Regions from separate parts of the Microbacterium sp. NPDC007973 genome, predicted to be linked through region 2. Evidence: predicted binding sites of a transcription regulator. Region 2 holds the regulator's gene; each other region holds the start of a gene.
The links. Region 2 encodes HrcA, which represses chaperone genes, less so after heat shock. Its sites were predicted from a motif close to TTNGCACTCGNNNNNNNCGAGTGCNAA; they were not measured.
Positions count from the first base shown of each region.

Region 1: the regulator HrcA is predicted to act here: its motif matches at 2,161-2,187, upstream of groES (co-chaperone GroES).
Region 3: the regulator HrcA is predicted to act here: its motif matches at 2,136-2,162, upstream of groL (chaperonin GroEL).

Region 1 is NZ_JBIBJJ010000001.1:803,202-806,444, forward strand. Features, by position in the region: gene ACFZA2_RS03945 (ABC transporter substrate-binding protein) at 1-355, opposite strand, end outside; gene rarD (EamA family transporter RarD) at 671-1,612, opposite strand; gene groES (co-chaperone GroES) at 1,785-2,081, opposite strand; gene ACFZA2_RS03960 (SAM-dependent methyltransferase) at 2,214-3,243, shown strand, end outside.
Region 2 is NZ_JBIBJJ010000003.1:370,904-374,146, reverse strand. Features, by position in the region: gene hemW (radical SAM family heme chaperone HemW) at 1-900, shown strand, start outside; gene hrcA (heat-inducible transcriptional repressor HrcA) at 1,038-2,078, shown strand; gene dnaJ (molecular chaperone DnaJ) at 2,141-3,243, shown strand, end outside.
Region 3 is NZ_JBIBJJ010000004.1:200,307-203,549, forward strand. Features, by position in the region: gene ACFZA2_RS13650 (sensor histidine kinase) at 1-114, shown strand, start outside; gene groL (chaperonin GroEL) at 478-2,097, opposite strand; gene ACFZA2_RS13660 (cold-shock protein) at 2,270-2,470, opposite strand; gene ACFZA2_RS13665 (LytR C-terminal domain-containing protein) at 2,601-3,203, opposite strand; gene ACFZA2_RS13670 (DUF3263 domain-containing protein) at 3,239-3,243, opposite strand, start outside.

The DNA.
Region 1 (3,243 bases), on a different contig from region 2:
CGAGCTCGGACGCCGACTGGGTCGCGATGTCGGTCGTGGTGTCGCCCGAGTCGCGCTCGGTCAGCGTGGTCGTGAACGGGAATGCGTCTCCCGTGGCCTCGATGTCTTTGATGGCCAGCTTCACACCGGCGACCTCGGGCGGGCCGAGGAAGGCGAGGTTACCCGTGGCGGGCAGGATCGTGCCGACGCTGAACGTGCCGTCGGCCTCGGACACGGCGCCGCCGCCCGACGATGCGCTCGGTGCAGCGGCATCGTTGCCGCCACCGGAGCATCCGGCGAGGACGAGCGCGCTGGCGCCGACCAGGGCGATGCCGCCGAGGATTTTGGCGCCGCGCGTGCGCGAAATGACGTTCATAGTGCTCCTTGCTGTGAATGAACGTTGGGCGACCCTATGGGCCACCTGGTGTCCTAAACCTAATCGGCGGCGCATTTTCCGCGTGTTGCCGTTCGTTAACGATGTGCGTCGAAGCGGTCACGGCCGCATAACGGTTCAGCCCGCGTCTTGACGACGACCCCGAAGGAGCACGGGTCGCCGGACCCGGAACGAAGAAACGGCCGGATCGGGCAGGACGAACGCGGAACGACATCTTCCGCGCCCTCATCGTCCCACCCGCCGCCGACATTGTCTGTCGACCGAATGGAGGACGCGACGGCGGGTCGGACGAGGGGGTCAGACCGGTTCGGCGACGTCGTCCACCGCGAGCCGGTGGCGCCGCGCGGCCACGATCGAGTCGACGCTCAACATGACCAGCGCGACCCACACGAGCGCGAACCCCACCCACCGTTCGAGCGTCATGGGCTCGTTGAGCACCCACACGCCGATGATGAACTGGATGATCGGCGCGACGAACTGCAGCAGGCCGATCACCGTGAGGGGGACGCGCCGGGCACCCGATGCGAACAACAGCAGCGGCACGGCCGTGACCGCGCCGGCGAGGAGGAGCAGGACGGTGTGCAGCACGCCGGCCGTTCCGAGCGTGATGCCCGTCAGGTTCGCCACGAAGATCAGCTGGATGACGGCGACCGGCAGCAACCACATCGATTCGAGGGTCAGCCCGCTCACGGCATCCACCGCGGGACCGATCTGCTTCTTCACCAGTCCGTAGAAGCCGAATGAGAAGGCGAGGGTCAGCGCGATCCATGGGAAGGCGCCGTATCCCACGACGATCACCAGGACCGCGGCCACGGCGATGCCCACCGCGATCCACGGCAGGAGCCGCAGACGCTCGCGGAGCACGACGACACCCAGCAGCACGGTCACGATGGGGTTGATGAAGTAGCCGAGGCTCGTCTCGATGACGTGCCCGGTGAGGGCACCGACGAGGTACGTCTGCCAGTTGACGTAGATGAGCACACCGGCGACCGCGGTCAACAGCATCAGCCGCGGTTGCCGCACGATCGCGAGGAACGGGCGCCACATGCGCAGCACGGTGAGAAGCAGCAGGCAGAAGACGAACGCGAGGAGGATGCGCCAGGCCACCACCTCGAACGGGCCGGTCGGCTTCAGCTGCAGGAAGTAGATGGGCAGCACGCCCCACAGCAGGTAGGCGCCCAGTGCATACAGGGCGCCGCGGGTGTTCCCGCCGGTCGGAGCGGAGGGAGCGGGGGTCACCGATACAGCCTACGCGCGCCCCCGAGGCGGCGACGGTCGCGCACCCGCGCATTCCTGCCATCGCGAGGCGAGCGCTCCGCATCGTCCATCGACCCCCGCGCACCCGCCCTCCCCCGAGCACGACGAAGGCCCCGGATGCCGAGCACCCGGGGCCTTCGATCGAGTCACGCGATCAGCGGACGACGACCGCCAGGACGTCGCGAGCCGAGAGCACGAGGTACTCCTCGGCGCCGAATTTGACCTCGGTGCCGCCGTACTTGCTGTAGAGCACGCGGTCGCCGACGGCGACGTCGAGGGGGACACGGTTGCCGTTGTCGTCGATACGGCCGGGGCCGACGGCGACGACTTCGCCCTCCTGCGGCTTCTCCTTGGCGGTGTCGGGGATGACGAGACCACTCGCGGTGGTCTGCTCAGCCTCGACCTGCTTGATGACGATGCGGTCCTCGAGCGGCTTGATGGAAACCGACACGGTCTACCTCTTCTTTCTCGTTACAGAAGACTTGTCAGCACTCACGCGGGGAGAGTGCTAATCCGAGTGTAGAGAAGCGCTGGCACTCACGCAACGCGAGTGCCAGCACACTCGCCCGCCTAGGCTGAATCGGTGGATACCAGCGAGCTGACCGCCCTGCTCACGCCCGACGGCCTGCGCCTGCTCGACGAGCTCGGTCCCATCGCGTCGACCGACGAGGCCGCCCGCGCGGTGTCGCGGCTGCGGGCGGCCGGGCACTCCCCCGACCTCGTATCGGCGGTCGTCGGGCAAGCCCGGCTGCGCGTCCGCGCGACCGCGAAGTTCGGCGCCTTCGCCGACCGCATGCTCTTCACCCCCGCGGGGCTCGAACAGGCCACGCGCCTTCCAATCGCCGCGCGTCACGCGGGCCGCTTCCGCGCCGCGGGCGTGTCGAGCGTCGCCGACCTCGGCTGCGGCATCGGCGGTGACGCGCTCGGACTGGCGGGACTCGGCATCCGGGTGCACGCGGTCGACGCCGACGAGGTGACCGCCGCCATCGCGGCGTACAACCTCGCCCCGTTCGGCGACGCCGCCACGGTGGCGCACGCGCGCGCCGAGGAGGTCGACCTGACGGGGACGGATGCCGTGTGGCTCGACCCTGCACGCCGCACGGCGGGCCACTCCGAGACGCGGCGGGTCGCCTCCGGCGAATGGTCGCCGTCGCTGGACTGGGTGTTCGAGCTGCTGCGGAGCACGCCGGGCGGCGTCAAGCTCGGCCCCGGCTTCGATCGCGCGCAGATTCCCGACGACGTCGAGGCCCAGTGGATCAGCGCCGACGGCTCGACCATCGAGCTCGTCCTCTGGGCGGGGGCGCTCGCGCGCGAGAACGTGCGACGCGCCGCGCTCGTGGTGCGCGGTGCCGACGCGTGGGAGCTCACGGCTCCGGCGGACAGCCCCGACGCCGAGCCGCGGGACCTGGGCGCCTTCGTGCACGAGCCCGACGGCGCGGTCATCCGCGCCCGGCTCATCGGCGAGGTCGCGCGAGCACTCGAGGCGGGGATGCTCTCGCCGCAGATCGCCTACCTCACCTCCGACGCACCGCTGACGAGCCCATTCGTGCAGTCGTTCCGGGTGCGCGAGCAGCTGCCGACCGACCCGAAGAAGCTCGGACAGGCGCTGCGGG
Region 2 (3,243 bases):
CGCATGCTCGACGCGGTCCGCGACGAGTTCGGTATCGCGCCGGGCGCCGAGGTGACCGTGGAGGCGAACCCCGATACCGTGGACGACGCGGTCGCCGACACCCTCGCCGCCGCCGGGATGACACGCCTGTCGATCGGCATGCAGTCGGCCCGGCCGCACGTGCTCGCGGCGCTCGACCGCACCCACGATCCGCTGAACGTCGCCACCGCGGTCTCGGCCGCGCGCCGCGCCGGTCTCGACGTCTCCGTCGACCTGATCTACGGCGCGCCGGGCGAGTCGCTCGACGACTGGCGCGCCTCGCTCGAGGCGGCGACCGCTCTCGAACCCGACCACGTGTCGGCGTACGCGCTCATCGTCGAGGACGGCACGAAGCTCGCGCGGCAGATCCGCTCCGGCGCTGTCGCGACGCCGGACGACGACCTGCAGGCCGACATGTACGAGCTCGCCGACGATCTGCTCGCCGCCGCGGGCTACGACTGGTACGAGGTGTCGAACTGGTCGCGGGGCGTCGCGCACCGTTCGCGCCACAACCTCGCGTACTGGCGCGGCACCGACTGGTGGGGCTTCGGTCCGGGCGCGCACAGCCATGTCGCGGGGCTGCGCTGGTGGAACGTGAAGCATCCCGCCGCGTACGCCCAGCGTCTCGCCGCCGCCGAATCGCCCGCCGCGGCGCGAGAGCGTCCCGACGAGACGGCGCGTCGGCTCGAATCGGTGCTCCTGCGCAGCCGCATCCGCGAGGGGCTCGCGGTGTCGGAGATCCTCGGCGAGGGGCGCAAGGCCGTGGCATCCCTCATCGCCGACGGGCTCATCGAGGGCCCGGATGCCGTGCGCGGGCGCATCGTGCTGACCCGTCGCGGGCGCCTGCTGGCGGATGCCGTGGTGCGCGCGCTGACGGCCTGACCCGGGGGCGCCTCTCCGCTGTCCACGGGCTGAATCGTCGGTCGTGCCGGCGCCCGCGAGCCGCTCGACGCACGGGCGGGGCGATCGTCGTAGAATTGGCACTCAGTCGAGTCGAGTGCCAAACGGGAGGAGCAGCCATGGTGTCGGAACGCGGCCTCCAGGTCTTGCGCGCGATCGTCCAGGACTACGTCGACACGCGCGAGCCCGTCGGCAGCAAGGCCATCGTCGACCGCCATGCCTTCGGGGTGTCGGCGGCGACCATCCGCAACGACATGGCCCTTCTCGAGGACGAAGACCTCATCGTCGCGCCGCACACGTCGTCGGGACGCGTCCCGACCGACAAGGGCTACCGCGTCTTCGTCGACCACCTCGCCGAGCTCCGCCCGCTGTCGAGTGCCCAGCGCAGCGCCGTCACCTCCTTCCTCGATGAGGCGGGCGACCTCGACGACCTCCTCGCACGCACGGTACGGGCGCTGACGCAGCTGACCGGCCAGGTCGCGATCGTGCAGTACCCCTCGTTCGCCCGCGCCAACGTCACGCACGTCGAACTCGTCGCCCTCGGCGGGCCCCGGGTTCTCGTCATCCTGGTCACCGACACCGGCCGGGTGTCGCAGCGCATCGCGCTCGTGCCCGCCGAGCCCGGCGAGAGCGACATCGCCCTGCTGCGCGCGCGCGTCGGCGCCGTGCTCGTCGGACACAGCGTCGCCGAGAGCTCCCAGCGCGTCTCCGAGGCCCTCACTGCCGGCCCGCGTCCCGGGGTCGTGCTCGACGCGATCGCCGACGCGGTCCTGCGCGTGGTCGGGGAGGAACTCGAGGCCTTCCGTCAGGACCGTCTCGTCATGGCCGGGGCCGCGACCCTCGCCAAGCGCGAGCAGGACTTCCGCGGCAGCATCTACCCGCTCCTCGAAGCGATCGAGGAGCAGGTGACCCTGCTGCGCCTGATGAGCGAGATGGTCGCCGACGAGAAGGGACTGTCGGCGAGTATCGGGCGCGAGAACGAGCCTTTCGGCCTCGTCGAGGCCTCCGTGCTCGCGAGCCGGTACGACGGCTCCACCGGCGGGGCCCGCGTGGGTCTGCTCGGGCCGACCCGCATGGACTACTCCTCCAACCTCGCGGCGGTCCGCGCCGTCGCGCACTATCTGACCCGGATGCTCGAAGACGACGACAGCTCGCGCTGACGTCTCGCGCCGCGAGCACTCCCCACGAGAACGACCCCGCGCGAGCGGGCAGGAAGGCGATTGTGGCTGACCACTACGAGGTCCTGGGCGTCGAACGCGACGCCAGCCCGGAAGACATCAAGAAGGCCTACCGGCGTCTCGCGCGCCAGCTGCACCCCGATGTGAATCCCGGTGAGGACGCGTCCGAGAAGTTCAAACTCGTGACACACGCCTACGACGTGCTGAGCGATCCCGAGCAGCGCCGCCGCTACGACATGGGCGGCGACCAGAGCCCGTTCGGGGGCGGGGGAGCGGCCGGGTTCGGCGGTTTCAGCGACATCTTCGAGACGTTCTTCGGCGGCGCGCAGGGCGGCGGCGGAGGCCGCGGCCCGCGACCGCGGTCACGCCGGGAGCGCGGCCAGGACGCCCTCGTACGCGTCACGCTGCAGCTCGGCGACGTCGTCTTCGGTACGCACCGCGACCTCGAGGTCGACACGGCGGTCCTCTGCGAGACGTGCCAGGGAGCGTGCACGCAGCCCGGTACCAGCGAGGTCACGTGCGACATCTGCCACGGTTCCGGTCACGTGCAGCGCACCGTGCGGAGCCTCCTCGGCAACGTCGTCACCAGCCAGCCCTGCACCGTGTGCCACGGTCACGGCACGACCATTCCCTACCCCTGCGGCACCTGCCAGGGTCAGGGCCGGGTGCGCGCGCGCCGCACGGTGTCGGTCGACATCCCCGCCGGCGTCGAGTCGGGCCTGCGCCTGCAGCTCCCCGGCTCGGGCGAGGTCGGCCCGGCCGGAGGTCCCAACGGCGACCTGTACCTGGAGATCACTGTGGAGGCGCACGACGCGTTCAGCCGCGAGGGCGACGACCTCGTCGCCACCCTCGAGGTGTCGATGCCCGACGCCATCCTCGGCGCCACCACGACGATCGAGTCGCTCGACGGCTCCGTCGACCTCGAGGTGCGCCCGGGCGTGCAGTCGGGTGACGTGCTGACGATCAAGGGCCGCGGCATCACGCCCCTGCGGGGCAGCCAGCGCGGCGACCTGAAGGTCGGTGTGCACGTGGTGACTCCCACGCGCCTCGACCACAAGGAGCGGGCTCTCATCGAGGAGTTCGCCAAGCGCACCAAGGCTCCGGGGCCGCGCCTGGCCGAGCACCAGCAGGGCATGTTCAGCAAATT
Region 3 (3,243 bases), on a different contig from region 2:
TTCCGGGTGTCTCTTCCGCTGGCCGATCGTCGCGACGCCGCGGAGCATGCGCTGATCGAGACGCAGCCGCTCGAGCGCCTCCCCGACGATCACCGGCCTGACACCCAGGCCTGAGACACTCGCCCCTCTCCCGACGGTCGGGATCACGTGAGCGGGCCCCCGTCGGCAGATCACGCCGCGTGTTCGCCCCGCGACGTGGGCGAAGCGATTTGCAGCACGCCGGAAGGACACGCGGCGGGCTCGAGCGCTCGCGCGCGAGCGGAAGCGGGCTCGGCGGCTTTCGTCGACGCACCGCCTCGAGCGGTCGGGCTCGAGCGCTCGCGCGAGCGAAAGCGGGCTCGGCGGCGGCGTTCGTCGACGCACCGCCTCGAGCGGTCGAGGCGCCCCCGTTCACGTGTGAGCACGAGCCACCCGACCCACCGGAACGAAGAACGCCCCCTCCCGGAGGAGGGGGCGTTCTCAGGCGTCAGGCGTGGATCAGAAGTCCATGCCACCCGTCGGGTCGCCCGCGGGAGCGGCCACCTTCTCGGGCTTGTCGGCGACGACGGCCTCGGTCGTGAGGAACAGACCGGCGATCGACGCGGCGTTCTGCAGAGCCGAGCGGGTCACCTTGGCGGGGTCGATGATGCCCTGTGCGAACAGGTCACCGTACTCGCCGGTCGCGGCGTTCAGGCCGTGGCCCACGGGGAGCTCCGACACCTTGTTCGCGACGACGCCGGGCTCGAGACCGGCGTTGAGCGCGATCTGCTTGAGCGGAGCCTCGATGGCGACCTTGACGATGTTCGCACCCGTCGCCTCGTCGCCCGAGAGCTCGAGGTTGGCGAGAGCGTTCTTGCCGGCCTGGATGAGCGCGACGCCACCACCGGCGACGACACCCTCTTCCACGGCGGCCTTGGCGTTGCGCACGGCGTCTTCGATGCGGTGCTTGCGCTCCTTGAGCTCGACCTCGGTCGCGGCACCGGCCTTGATGACGGCGACGCCACCGGCGAGCTTCGCGAGGCGCTCCTGCAGCTTCTCGCGGTCGTAGTCGCTGTCGGTGTTCTCGATCTCGCGGCGGATCTGGGTCACGCGACCCTCGATCAGCTCCGACTCACCGGCACCCTCGACGATCGTGGTCTCGTCCTTGGTGATGATGACCTTGCGCGCACGGCCGAGCAGGTCGACGGTCGCGTTCTCGAGCTTGAGGCCCACCTCTTCGGTGATGACCTGGCCGCCGGTGAGGATCGCGATGTCCTGCAGCTGCGCCTTGCGGCGGTCGCCGAAGCCGGGAGCCTTGACGGCGACCGACTTGAAGATGCCGCGGATCTTGTTCAGCACCAGGGTCGCGAGCGCTTCGCCCTCGACGTCCTCGGCGATGATGAGGAGCTCCTTGCCCTCCTGGATCACCTTGTCGACGATCGGCAGAAGGTCCTTGATGTTGGAGATCTTCTGGTTGGCGATCAGGATGTACGGGTCTTCGAAGACCGCTTCCTGACGCTCGGGGTCGGTGACGAAGTAGGGGTTGATGTAACCCTTGTCGAAGCGCATGCCCTCGGTGAGCTCGAGCTCGGTGCCGAAGGTGTTGCTCTCCTCGACGGTGACGACGCCTTCCTTGCCCACCTTGTCGATGGCCTCGGCGATGAGCTCGCCGATCGCGGGGTCGGCGGCGGAGATCGACGCGGTGGCGGCGATCTGCTCCTTGGACTCGACCTCCTTGGCGGAGGAGAGCAGCTCGTCGGTGACGGCCTTGACGGCCTTCTCGATGCCCTTCTTGAGCGAGATGGGGTCTGCGCCGGCGGCGACGTTGCGCAGGCCCTCGCGCACGAGCGCCTGGGCGAGAACGGTGGCGGTGGTGGTGCCGTCACCCGCGACGTCGTCGGTCTTCTTGGCGACCTCCTTGACCAGCTCGGCGCCGATCTTCTCGTACGGGTCGTCGAGCTCGATCTCCTTGGCGATCGAGACACCGTCGTTCGTGATCGTGGGGGCGCCCCACTTCTTCTCGAGCACGACGTTGCGACCGCGGGGGCCCAGGGTCACCTTGACGGCGTCGGCCAGCGTGTTGAGGCCGCGCTCGAGACCGCGACGGGCCTCTTCGTCGAAAGCGATGATCTTTGCCATAAGTGTGTCGTCCCTCCCGGACGGGTGACTTCCAGATTTTGGCACTCGACGAAAGCGAGTGCTAACTCATTCTGGCACTCGCCCCTGGGGAGTGCAAGCCGCGACGCCGTCCGTGAGACGACGAACGCCGTGGCATCCCGGTGCGGGATGCCACGGCGTTCGAGCCAGCGGATCAGGCCAGTCGCACGGACTCCGCCTGCGGGCCCTTCTGACCGGTGCCGACGGTGAATTCGACCGTCTGGCCTTCCTCGAGGACGCGGAATCCCGACATCTCGATGCTCGAGTAGTGGACGAACACGTCCTGCCCATCGGACACGGTGATGAACCCGTAGCCCTTCTCGGCGTTGAACCATTTGACGGTGCCCTGCGTCATGCGAATCTCCTGTTGCTGGATGACTCGGTCATCGTAAGCACGCCGGATGCCGCCGAACCGGCCCCTCCGGCCATTGTTGACGCGCGTGCCCCCAACTTGTTACGCCGCGGAAACACGCGGCGCGAGAGGGTCACTGCGCGGTGGCGGAGGGGGTCGCGCCGGCGGCGCGGTCGAGGCCGATCACCACGACGAGTCGCTTGACGGCACTCTCGTCGTCGGGGGTGTTCGGGTCGTCGGTCGGCTGCAGGAAGTCGCTCTGCGCGACCTCGGCGCCGCCGATGGTCTGCGCGAGGCCCCGCGCCGCCGCCTCGTCGCCGTCGCGCAGGTAGTAGATCGTGGTCTGCGCGAAATCGGTGGAGTCGGAGTCCCCCGTCTCGACGGTGTCACCGGCCCACCCCGCCGCCACGATCTGATCGCGCACCGTCGCGGCGAGGCCGTCCTGGCCCGTGCCGTTCAGCACCACCACGGAGTACGAGGTGTCGACGACGACGGCCTCGGTCGGTTCTGCCGACACGGTCGGGACCGGTGCGTCATCGGCGCCGAGGCTGATGCGGCCCGAGGCCACGAGCGACCCGAAGATGCCCACGATGATGAGCACGAGCGTGGCGATGGCCGCCCACAGGAACACGATCCATCCGCGCGTGCGCGGTCGCTCGGCCCGGTGCGCCCCGACCCGGCCGGTGGAATCGGGCAGGTCGTCGAAGCGATCCCGAGGGAAGGTCGATCTGGCCATTGGACGATGCTATCGGTCGACGCCTGAGCACCCCGTCAGC